DNA from 2 places in the Streptomyces sp. NPDC041205 genome. Region 1 is predicted to be linked to the other one. Evidence: riboswitches for the same ligand, from Rfam matches in the RefSeq annotation. Region 1 holds a riboswitch; the other holds the start of a gene.
What was found. Region 1 has a riboswitch for cobalamin ahead of ACZ6BG_RS00360 (cobalamin biosynthesis protein). Riboswitches for the same ligand answer to the same signal wherever they lie in the genome.
Positions count from the first base shown of each region.

Region 1 (5,792 bases):
GTAGCAGCAGTCTGCTAGGGTCTGCCGCACATATGTCAGACAGAGCGGCTGCGCTGCGCTGCACGGCGGAGGGCACGTCTTCGTTAGGCATAACTTCTTATCGCCGCCCTTCGTACGGCTTCATGGCGAGCTGACTCCTGGTCGTAGTGAAGGAGCCTCATGCCCAGCGAAGTAGACCCGAGCCTGAATCGTCGCAAGCTCCGCATCGCCCTGCGCAAGGCCCGTGAGGACGCCGGGCAGACCCAGGGTGGGGCAGCCGCCGATCTCGAATGGTCGTTGTCGAAGCTGAACCGCATCGAAAAGGGCACCGTCAGCGTCTCGGTGACGGACCTTCGGGCGCTGCTGCGTCAGTACGGCGTGGACGACGAGGAGAAGGTGGCCGAGTTGGTCTCCGCCGCCCGCGGCTCGAAGGGACAGTCGTGGTGGATGCAGTGGTCGGACATCGCGAACCCCAGGTTCACCGAGTACCTCCCGTTCGAGGCGGCCGCGGACTCACTGCGCGCGTACCACCCCATCATCATCCCCGGCCTCCTCCACACCGAGGAGTACGCGGATGCCCTGGCCACACCTGACGTCAGCGACCCCGGCACCCGCCGCCGCCTCGTGGAGTTCCGCACGGCCCGCCAGGAGCGGGTCTTCGACGAGACCGGGATCGACGACCTCCACTTCGTCGTCGACGAGTCGGCGCTGCACCGGCTGATCGGGGATCCTGCGGTGATGCGCGCGCAGTTGCAGCGGCTCATCGAGGTCGCCGAGCACCCCCGCGCCACGCTCCAGGTCCTGCCCTTCTCGGCCGGGGCGCTGCTGAGCACGCAGAACGCGTTCGTGCTCCTCGGGTTCAAGGACGACGACGACCTGATCTACCTGGAAAGCCCGCAGGCCGTCGTGGCCACGCGGGACGACTACGAACTGGTCGCCAACTTCCAGGACTGCTTCGAACAACTGCGGCACATCGCCTACAGCGACAGCCGCTCGATCGACCTGATCAACGAGGTCAAGGAAGGCTTCGCAGGCTGATTCCGGAGCCGTCCGCTCCGGGACGAGGGGAGGGCTGGCACGATGCTGGTCGTCACGTTGGCACGGTGGCTGTTGCGCTGCCTGACGGCCTCAGACACCACGAACCCGGCCGCCCCCACTCCCCCGGGCGGCGTCACGGGCGCCGACGGGGGCCCGGCCGCTGATCCCCTGGACGGCGGCGAGCCCGTCCCCACGGAACCCACCAGCCCCTCCCACATCCACGACCTCTTCAGAGAAGGGATGAAGGATCCGGCGTTCGCCCGCGAGCTGAACCACCTCCTCGACAGCGAGCACCAGCGGAGTCTGCACACGCAGGAGCAGCAGACGCTGGGCTTCCTGGCGAAGGCGGGCTGTGTGTCGGTGTGTCTCGTCGTGGTCGTCGTGGCGCTCGTGCCTGCGGGGATCGTCGCCCGGGGCGTCGTCGCGCACTACGACGTCAACCCCTGGCACTTCGTCGCCGCGCTAGCGGGCGGCTGCGGGCTGCTGACCGCCGCGGTGGGCTGGCTCGTACGGACCCTGCGCCGCGGTCGCCGTCAGGAATCGGCCGCTACGACCGGCGCCGGCCCTCCGGCTGACGGAGCGTCCGCGGACGGTCCCGCTCCACGTGCCGGCGCGGGATGAGCGGCGTGAGCCCCCACACGGCCCCGGCCCCCGCCGCCACGACCGCGGCCGTGGCCAGCCAGACCGCGAGCCGGACCTGGAGCCCCTCCACGAGGAGGGAGGCGAGAGCACCCGTGACGACCGCGACAACACCGCTGAGCACGCAGTACAACACGAAGATGAGGCGCCGGGCGGGCCCTGCGACATGCCTGCTCAGCGGCAGCTGCCTGCTCTCAACCCCCATGGTCTCCAGCCTTTCGTGCGCACGCTGGGACAGCTCACTCCACCCCGACTCTCCCCGAGGCCACCCCCCTGACAAACGCGCGCCACGCCGACGGCGTCACGTTCATGTGCCCTTCACCGCGGTGATTCGAGTCACGGACCCACACCGCTCCCTCCGGATGAGCCACTTCCACACATTCACCGGTCGCCGTGCTGTAGCTGCTGGTGAACCACCGCCCTGCCGGTAAGTACCCGTCGGCCACGCTGCCCCCTTGCCCACTGCCGCCACGAGAGCCGGACGGCGCCGGGGCCCGGCGGCATTCGACCGCGCCCTGCCGGGTTCGCGTTCCGCGTCGCTCTCCTGCTGTCATGTTCAAGCTTACGGAGAGTGGTTGTGCCCGCCTAGCCCTAAACCGGCCCCCCGAGACGGTCCATGTGGACCTCCGCACACTCTCCCGTCGCAGGTCAACAGCGAGTTGACGGGCGTCGCGGGCCATGGTGGACTGCCGGAGCCATTTACGGCGGCAGCAGAGGAAGCCGGTGCGAATCCGGCGCGGTCCCGCCACTGTCATCGGGGATCCCACGCGATCCCCGGGAGCCAGGAACTCTCGCCGCCGGTCTCGTCGAACCAGGGCGCGGAAACCCTGAGTGAGGACATATCGCCATGCGCGGCCGCCCGTTGCCGTCCCCTGCTCCGCCCGGGGCCCCGTCACGGCCGAGAGCCCTCCGCCGCGTGTCGGCGGGCTGACCCCCATGCGTGCCGATCGCGACTTCGCGTACGGCGCCGCCGCCGGACTCCTCGGTGACCTGCTGCTCGGCGATCCTCGCCGGGGGCATCCGGTCGCCGCGTTCGGGCGTGCGGCGGGGGCCGTCGAGCGGGTGCTGTGGCGTGACCACCGCGGGTGGGGCGCGCTGCACACCCTGGTGTGCGCCGGGGGCGCCGTCGGCGCCGGTGCGCTCGTCTCCTTCGCCGTACGCCGCTCGCGTGCCGCTTCCGTCGGGCTGACCGCCGCCGCGACCTGGGCCGTCGTCGGCGGGACCACCCTCGGGCGGGAGGCGCGCGCCATCGGGGGCGCGCTCGCCGCTGGGGACGTGGACGTCGCCCGGGAGCGGCTGCCCCATCTGTGCGGGCGCGATCCCGCTGCGCTGGACGCCGACGGGATCGCCCGGGCCGTCGTGGAGTCCGTCGCCGAGAACACGTCCGACGCCGTCGTGGGGGCGTTGGTGTGGGGGGCCGTGGGGGGTGTGCCGGGGCTCGTCGGGTTCCGGGCCGTCAACACGCTCGACGCGATGGTCGGGCACAGGTCCCCGCGCCACCTCCGGTACGGGTGGGCCTCCGCTCGGCTCGACGATGTCGCCGGGTGGCCCGGGGCTCGGCTCACCGCCGCGCTCGCCGTGGTCGCCGGAGGGTCCCCCCGTGGGGCGGTGCGGGCCTGGCGTGCCGATGCCTCGAAGCATCCGAGCCCCAACGCCGGGGTCGTCGAGGCCTCCTTCGCGGGGGCGTTGGGGGTGCGGCTCGGGGGGTCCCTCTCGTACGGGGGGCGGGTCGAGCACCGGCCCGTCCTCAACGGGGAGGGGCGTGCCGTCGTCGTGGAGGACATCGAGCGGGCCGTGAAGTTGTCCCGGCGGGTCGGGTGGCTCGCCCTGGGGAGCGCGATCGCTGTGGACCTGGTCCGGCCGAAGCGGTGGAGGCGGTTCGCATGAGTGGTGGGCTGCTGGTCGCCGGGACCACGTCCGATGCCGGGAAGAGTGTGGTCACCGCTGGGATCTGTCGGTGGCTCGCCCGCAAGGGCGTCTCCGTCGCGCCGTTCAAGGCGCAGAACATGTCGTTGAACTCGTTCGTCACGCGCGAAGGGGCCGAGATCGGGCGGGCGCAGGCCATGCAGGCGCAGGCCGCGCGGGTGGAGCCCAGTGCGCTGATGAATCCCGTGCTGCTGAAGCCGGGGAGCGACCGGTCGAGTCAGGTCGTGCTCATGGGCAAGCCGGTGGGCGAGATGAGTGCCCGGGGCTATCACGGGGGACGGCAGGAGGCGCTGCTCGACACCGTCGTGGGATGCCTGGAGGAGCTTCGGGGCACGTATGACGCCGTGATCTGCGAAGGGGCGGGGAGTCCCGCCGAGATCAACCTCCGGCGCACCGACATCGTGAACATGGGGATCGCCCGGGCTGCCCGCTTCCCGGTCGTGGTGGTCGGGGACATCGACCGCGGGGGCGTCTTCGCCTCCTTCTTCGGGACCGTGGCGCTGCTGAGTCCGGCCGATCAGGAGCTGGTCGCGGGCTTCCTCGTCAACAAGTTCCGCGGGGACGTGTCGCTGCTCGAACCGGGGCTCGACATGCTGCACGACCTCACCGGGCGGCGCACCTTCGGCGTGCTGCCGTTCCGGCACGGGCTCGGCATCGACGAGGAGGACGGGCTGCGGGTCTCGCTGCGCGGGGCGGTGCGGGAGTCCGCCGTGGCGGCGCCCGTCGGCGAGGACGTGCTGCGGGTCGCCGTGTGCGCGGTGCCGCTGATGTCCAACTTCACCGACGTGGACGCGCTCGCCGCCGAACCCGGCGTCGTGGTGCGGTTCGTGGACCGGGCCGAGGAACTGATCGACGCGGACCTCGTCGTCGTACCGGGGACGCGCGGGACCGTACGCGCCCTTCAGTGGCTGCGCGAGCGCGGGCTCGCGGACGCGCTCGCGCGCCGGGCCGCCGACGGCCGGCCCGTCCTCGGGATCTGCGGCGGCTTCCAGGTGCTCGGGGAGCGGATCGAGGACGACGTCGAGTCGCGGGCCGGGACCGTGGACGGGCTCGGCCTGCTGCCCGTGCGCGTCACGTTCCGGCGCGAGAAGACGCTCGCCCGGCCCGTCGGCAAGGCGCTCGGCGAGCACGTCGAGGGGTACGAGATCCATCACGGCGTCGCCGAAGTCCTGGGCGGGGAACCCTTCTTGGACGGCTGCCGGGTGGGGGCCGTGTGGGGCACCCACTGGCACGGGTCGCTGGAGAGCGACGCGTTCCGGCGCCGCTTCCTCACCGAGGTCGCGCGCGCCGCGGGCCGCCGCTTCGTGCCCGCGCCCGACACCAGCTTCGCCGTCCTGCGCGAGGAACAGCTCGACCTCCTCGGCGACCTCATCGAAGAACACGCGGACACCGACGCGCTGCTGCGCCTGATCGAGACCGGCGCTCCGTCCGGTCTCCCCTTCATCGCACCGGGGGCACCCTCATGACCGTCCTGCTACTGTCCACCGCCGACACGGACCTGCTCGCCGCCCGCGCCTCCGCCGCGCCCTACCGCATCGCCAACCCGACCCGCGTCGACGTGCGCGAGGAACTGCCCGCGCTCCTGGACGGCGCGGACATCGCCGTCGTACGCCTCCTCGGTGGCAAGCGCGCCTGGGAGGACGGGCTCGCCGCGCTCAAGTCGGCCGGGATCCCGACCGTGCTGCTCGGCGGCGAGTCCGTGCCGGACGCCGAGCTGATGGCCGACTCGTCGGTGCCCGCCGGTGTCGTCGCGGAGGCGCTGCGCTATCTCGTCGAGGGCGGACCCGCCAACTTCGTGGAGCTGGAGCGGTTCCTTTCGGACACCGTGCTCCTGACCGGCCACGGCTTCGCCGAGCCGCGGAAGATGCCCGAGTACGGGGTGCACGGGGAGCGCGCGCACGTCGAGGGGCGCCCGACCGTGGGCGTGCTCTTCTACCGCGCGCACCAGCTGTCGGGGAACACCGCGTTCGTCGACACCCTCTGCGACGCCATCGAGGAGAAGGGCGCCAACGCCCTTGCCGTGTACTGCGGTTCGCTGCGCGGCGCCGACTCCGGTCTGTACGAGATCCTCGGGCGCGCCGACGTCCTCGTCGCCACCGTCCTCGCCGCGGGCGGCACCCACGCCTCCGACGCCAGCGCGGGCGGCGACGAGGAGGCCTGGGACATCGGCGCCCTCGCCGACCTCGACATCCCCGTCCTGCAGGGCCTGT
Region 1 covers NZ_JBVIZH010000001.1:67,717-73,508, forward strand. The annotation lists gene ACZ6BG_RS00345 (helix-turn-helix domain-containing protein) at 160-1,017, shown strand; gene ACZ6BG_RS00350 (hypothetical protein) at 1,060-1,638, shown strand; gene ACZ6BG_RS00355 (DUF397 domain-containing protein) at 1,896-2,336, opposite strand; cobalamin riboswitch at 2,319-2,469, shown strand; gene ACZ6BG_RS00360 (cobalamin biosynthesis protein) at 2,593-3,543, shown strand; gene ACZ6BG_RS00365 (cobyric acid synthase) at 3,540-5,048, shown strand; gene cobN (cobaltochelatase subunit CobN) at 5,045-5,792, shown strand, end outside.

Region 2 (5,792 bases), on a different contig from region 1:
GTGCCGGACGGCGCCCTCGGCTACGAGGACACCGGCACCGGGGCCGAGCAACTCGGCCCGGGCACGGCCTGCTCCGCGAAGGCGTGTCCAGGAGCTGGAGCAGGAGCAGGTGACCGCCGACGTCGTCTGTGTGAGCAGCCCCGATCTGCTGTACCGAGCCCTGCGCGCCCGGCAGGGCCACGACGAGCAGGCCGACCTCTGGAACCTGGACCAGGCGTTCCCCGCGGACCGCGCCACACCGCTGGTCACGGTACTCGACGGTCATCCGCACGCGCTGTCGTTCCTGGCCATGGTCAACAAGGCCGCCACCAGCGCATTCGGCGTCACGAGGTTCGGCCAGTCCGGTTCGCTCACCGACGTCTACCGCCACCACCGGATCGACGTCGACAGCATCGTGTCCGCCGCCCTCGACGTCACCGACTGAGACCCGAGGCCGGGGCACCCGTGGGTGCCCCGGCCCCCGGCAGGGCCGCCGGTCAGGACGCGGACAGCTCCCCGCGGACCGTGCGCGCCGCCGCGACCAGGTTCTCCAGCGAGGCGCGGGTCTCGGGCCAGCCGCGGGTCTTCAGGCCGCAGTCCGGGTTGACCCACAGGCGCTCGGCGGGGATGGCCTCAAGTCCCTTGCGCAGCAGGGCCGCGGCCTCGTCCGTGCCGGGCACACGCGGGGAGTGGATGTCGTAGACGCCGGGGCCCGCCTCGCGCGGGTAGCCGTGCTCGGCCAGTTCACGGGCCACCTGCATGTGCGAGCGGGCGGCCTCCAGGCTGATGACGTCGGCGTCGAGGTCGTCGATGGCCTGGACGATGTCGCCGAACTCGGCATAGCACATGTGGGTGTGGATCTGGGTGTCGGGCCGCACCCCGCTGGTGGTGAGGCGGAAGGACTCGGTGGCCCAGTCCAGATAGGCCGGACGGTCGGCGGCGCGCAGCGGCAGCGTCTCGCGCAGCGCGGGCTCGTCGACCTGGATGACCGAAGTGCCCGCCGCCTCCAGGTCGTTCACCTCGTCGCGCAGGGCGAGGGCCACCTGGCGCGCGGTGTCGCCGAGCGGCTGGTCGTCGCGGACGAAGGACCAGGCGAGCATGGTCACGGGCCCGGTGAGCATGCCCTTGACCGGGCACTCCGTCAGGGAGTTGGCGTACGCCGTCCAGCGCACCGTCATCGGCTCGGGGCGGGAGATGTCACCGGCGAGGACCGGCGGGCGCACATAGCGGGTGCCGTACGACTGGACCCAGCCGTGCTGCGTGGCGAGATAGCCGGTGAGCTGCTCGGCGAAGTACTGCACCATGTCGTTGCGCTCGGGCTCGCCGTGCACCAGGACGTCGATCCCGGTCTTCTCCTGGAAGGAGACGACCTCGCGGATCTCGTGCTCGATGCGCTGCTCGTACCCGGCGGTGTCGATGCGCCCCGCGCGCAGGTCGGCGCGGGCCGTGCGCAACTCCGTGGTCTGCGGGAACGAGCCGATGGTGGTCGTGGGGAGCAGCGGCAGGCCGAGGTGGGCGCGCTGGGCGGCGGCCCGCGTGGCGTACGGCTGGGAGCGGCGGCCGTCGGCGTCGGTGACGGCCGCGGCCCTGGCCCGGACGGCCGGGTCGTGGGTGATCGCGGAACCGGCGCGGGAGGCCAGGTCGGCCCGGTTCGCGGCGAGTTCGGCGGCGATGGTGTCCGTTCCCTGTGCGAGGCCCTTGGCCAGGGTGACGATCTCGCCGGTCTTCTGCTGGGCGAAGGCGAGCCAGCGCAGGATCTGCGGATCGATGTCCCGCTCGGCCGCGGCGTCGATCGGGACGTGCAGGAGCGAGCAGGACGCGGCGACGTCGACCTGGTCGGCGAGGCCGAGGAGCGTCCCCAGGGTCGACAGGGACTTCTCCAGGTCGTTGATCCAGATGTTGCGGCCGTTGACGACACCGGCGACGAGGCGCTTGCCGGGCAGTCCGCCCACCGCCGCGAGCGCGTCGAGGTTGGCGGCGGCCGCGTCGGTGAAGTCGAGCGCGAGGCCGTCGATCGGGGCCTTCGCCAGGACCGGCAGGGCGTCGCCGAGCCGGTCGAAGTAGGAGGCGACGAGCAGCTTCGGCCGGTCGGTGAGGGAGCCGAGGTCGCGGTAGGCGCGCTCGGCGGCGTTGAGGTCCGCCGGGGTGCGGTCCTGGACCAGGGCGGGCTCGTCGAGCTGCACCCACTCGGCGCCGGCCGCGCGCAGGTCCGCGAGGACCTCGGCGTACACGGGAAGGAGCCGGTCCAGGAGCGTCAGCGGCTCGAACTCCGCGGCCACGCCGGGCGCGGGCTTGGCGAGCAGCAGATACGTGACGGGGCCGACCAGGACCGGGCGGGCGGCGAGGCCGAGCGCGAGGGCTTCCTTGAACTCGGCGACCTGCTTGGTGGAGTCGGCGCTGAAGACGGTGTCGGGGCCGAGCTCCGGCACGAGGTAGTGGTAGTTGGTGTCGAACCACTTGGTCATCTCGAGCGGCGCGACGTCCTGGGTGCCGCGGGCCATGGCGAAGTAGCCGTCGAGCGGGTCGGCGTCCACGGCGGAGCGGTGCCGCTGGGGGACGGCGCCGACCATGACACTGGTGTCCAGGACGTGGTCGTAGTACGAGAAGTCACCGGTCGGCACCTCGTGGACACCAGCCGCCGCCAGACGCTGCCAGGTGGAGCGGCGCAGCTCCGTCGCGGTCTGGTTGAGGGCGTCGGCGGTGACGCGGCCCTTCCAGTACCCCTCGATCGCCTTCTTGAGTTCACGGCCTGCGCCCTGACGGGGGTAGCCGTACACGGTGGCCCGTGCTGCCGCGGCTGCGGACTTCGCTGTCACGGAAATCTCCTTCGCGAGATGACTCCTGAGAATCCCGGGACGGGACGCGGACGCGAAGGGATGACGAACAAGACGGACCACACACACGCCACTGGCATGGTGCTCCGTCTGGTATGTACGCCGACCCGCCCACGAGGTCACCGGGATATCCGCACGCGATCGGTCACGTACGGGCAACGGGCAGGTCTTCGGACTCGCGGGCACGTCTGCCGGGGCAGACACCTACTGGCCGTCGCTTCCCAGGCCCCGTTCATCGGGCCCAGTGCGTGTGACGGCGGTCGTTCCCGCTCACCGCTGCGGGGCAGTCCCGGATTCCCACCGGGTTCCCTCTTACGACGCGCCTGCCTGGCGGACAGGGCGAACCAGCTGCACGCGTCAGGTTAGAGGGTGGACGCGGTCCTGGGCAGCACTGTTCACATTCCGGAACGTGAGATGAGACACGAGTGCGAGCCGTTTGGGCGCACGTGTGAAGGGGCGTGGCCCGGCGGAATCCGCTGGGCCACGCCCCTTCACACGGCGGCCGGGCCCCTCGGCCCGGCGCGGAGCACCTAGTGGAACTGCTCCTCCTCGGTGGAGCCCGAGAGCGCGGTGGTGGAGGAGGCCGGGTTGACGGCGGTGGACACCAGGTCGAAGTAGCCGGTGCCGACCTCGCGCTGGTGCCTGACGGCGGTGAAGCCGTGCTCCTGCGCGGCGAACTCCTTCTCCTGCAGGTCCACGTACGCGGTCATGCCGTGGTCGGCGTAGCCGCGGGCGAGGTCGAACATGCCGTGGTTGAGGGAGTGGAAACCGGCCAGGGTGATGAACTGGAACTTGTAGCCCATGGCGCCCAGTTCGCGCTGGAACTTGGCGATCTGGTCGTCGTCCAGCGCGGCCTTCCAGTTGAAGGACGGCGAGCAGTTGTAGGCCAGCATCTGGTCGGGGTGCTCGGCGTGGACGGCCTCGGCGAACTCGCGGGCCTGGGCGAGGTCGGGGGTGCCGGTCTCGACCCAGATGAGGTCGGCGTACGGGGCGTAGGCGAGGCCGCGCGCGATGACGGGGGCCATGCCGTTGCGGACGCGGTAGAAGCCCTCGGCCGTCCGCTCGCCGGTCACGAACTCGGCGTCGCGCTCGTCGACGTCGCTGGTGAGGAGGTTGGCGGCGAGCGCGTCGGTGCGGGCGACGATCAGGGTCGGCACATCGGCGATGTCGGCGGCGAGGCGGGCCGCGTTGAGGGTGCGCACGTGCTGAGCGGTGGGGACGAGGACCTTGCCGCCGAGGTGGCCGCACTTCTTCTCCGAGGCGAGCTGGTCCTCGTAGTGGATACCGGCCGCGCCCGCCGCGATCATCGCCTTGGTCAGCTCGAAGGCGTTCAGCGGGCCGCCGAAACCGGCCTCGGCGTCGGCCACGATCGGAGCCAGCCAGTCCACGGCGGAGTCGCCCTCGCTGGTGGCGATCTGGTCGGCGCGCAGCAGCGCGTTGTTGATGCGGCGGACCACCTGCGGAACGGAGTTGGCCGGGTACAGCGACTGGTCGGGGTAGGTGTGCCCGGCCTGGTTGGCGTCGGCGGCCACCTGCCAGCCGGACAGGTAGATCGCCTGCAGCCCCGCCTTGACCTGCTGCACGGCCTGACCGCCGGTCAGCGCGCCGAGCGCGTGGACGTAGTCGAGCTCGTGCAGTTGGCGCCACAGCCGCTCGGCGCCGCGCCGGGCCAGGGTGTGCTCCTCGCGGACGCTGCCGGAGAGGCGCACGACGTCCGCGGCGCTGTAGGTGCGCTCGATCCCCTGCCACCGAGGGTCGGTCGCCCACCGCCGCGCGAGCTCCTCGGCCGTCGCCGTCGTCGTCCCTGCCTGTGCCATGACCGTCTCCTGGAGATTCGTGAACTGTGCGAACATCTGGCACTGAGTGCCTGAATGGTCTGGGGTGCGGCCCGCCGGGTCCGTGTGGGGACAGGTGAGCAATGCTGCCGAGTCAGGCGGATGGGCCGGGATCTCCGACGTCAGGGCTTGAGTTCGCGCCCCGGTTCCGCTCCGCCCGACGGAGTCCGGCGGCCGCGTTTCGACTGTGGCATCGGCACTCAGTGCCAGCAAGTGAGGAGGGCTGCCAAGTTCTGCGCATCTTCTGCGGCGGTTTTGCCAACTCTGTTAAGGCTGGCGGTGCGGGTCTGCGTGACTACGATCGCGGGCATGCCCGACGGGAGCCGCGGATGACCCACGGGACGGGAGCCGCGGATGCCCGAGGGGACGGAAGCCGCGGATGAGTGAGCGGGACGGGAGCCACGAGTGAGCAAGACGTACGCGGGAGCGCGGCTGCGACGGCTGCGCGAGGAACGCCGGATGAGCCAGGCCGACCTGGCCCGGACCCTCGCCATCTCGCCGAGCTATCTGAACCAGATGGAGCACGACTCCCGCCCGCTCACCGTGCCGGTACTGCTGCGCCTGACCGAGGCGTTCGGCGTCGACCCGGGCTTCTTCTCCGAACGGGACACCAGCAGGCTGGTGGCCGACCTGCGGGACGCCCTCACCGGCGAGGTCTCCACCGGCCAGGTGTCGGCGTCCGACCTCTCGGACCTCGCCTCCCGGATGCCCGCCGTGGCCACGCTCCTGGTGGACCTCGGCCGCCGCAACCAGCGCCTCACCGAGCAACTCGCCGAAGCCGCGGAGGGACGGGGCCCCGGCCCGGTGGCGCAGCCGCGCTCCGCGCACGAGGAGATCCGCGAGTTCTTCTACCGGCGCCAGAACTACCTGCACGACATCGACCTCGCCGCCGAGCGGTTCGCGGCGGAGATCGGCATCCGCCCCGGCGAGGTCGTCCGGGTCCTGTCCGCGCGCCTCACCGAACGCCACGGCGTGCGCATCGCCGCGGACTCCGACCAGCTCCTGCACCACTACGACCCGGCGGCCCGCGTCCTGCACCTCTCCGGACGGCTGCGCCCCGGCCAGCAGGCGTTCCGCATGGCCACCCAGCTCGCGCTGCTCGAACACACGGACCAGGTCTCCACCCTCGCCTCGGAGGACTTCG
Region 2 covers NZ_JBVIZH010000003.1:1,130,585-1,136,376, forward strand. The annotation lists gene ACZ6BG_RS18920 (hypothetical protein) at 110-424, shown strand; gene metE (5-methyltetrahydropteroyltriglutamate--homocysteine S-methyltransferase) at 477-2,795, opposite strand; cobalamin riboswitch at 2,958-3,177, opposite strand; gene aceA (isocitrate lyase) at 3,344-4,630, opposite strand; gene ACZ6BG_RS18935 (short-chain fatty acyl-CoA regulator family protein) at 5,054-5,792, shown strand, end outside.
Region 2: another riboswitch for cobalamin. It lies ahead of metE (5-methyltetrahydropteroyltriglutamate--homocysteine S-methyltransferase); the one in region 1 lies ahead of ACZ6BG_RS00360 (cobalamin biosynthesis protein).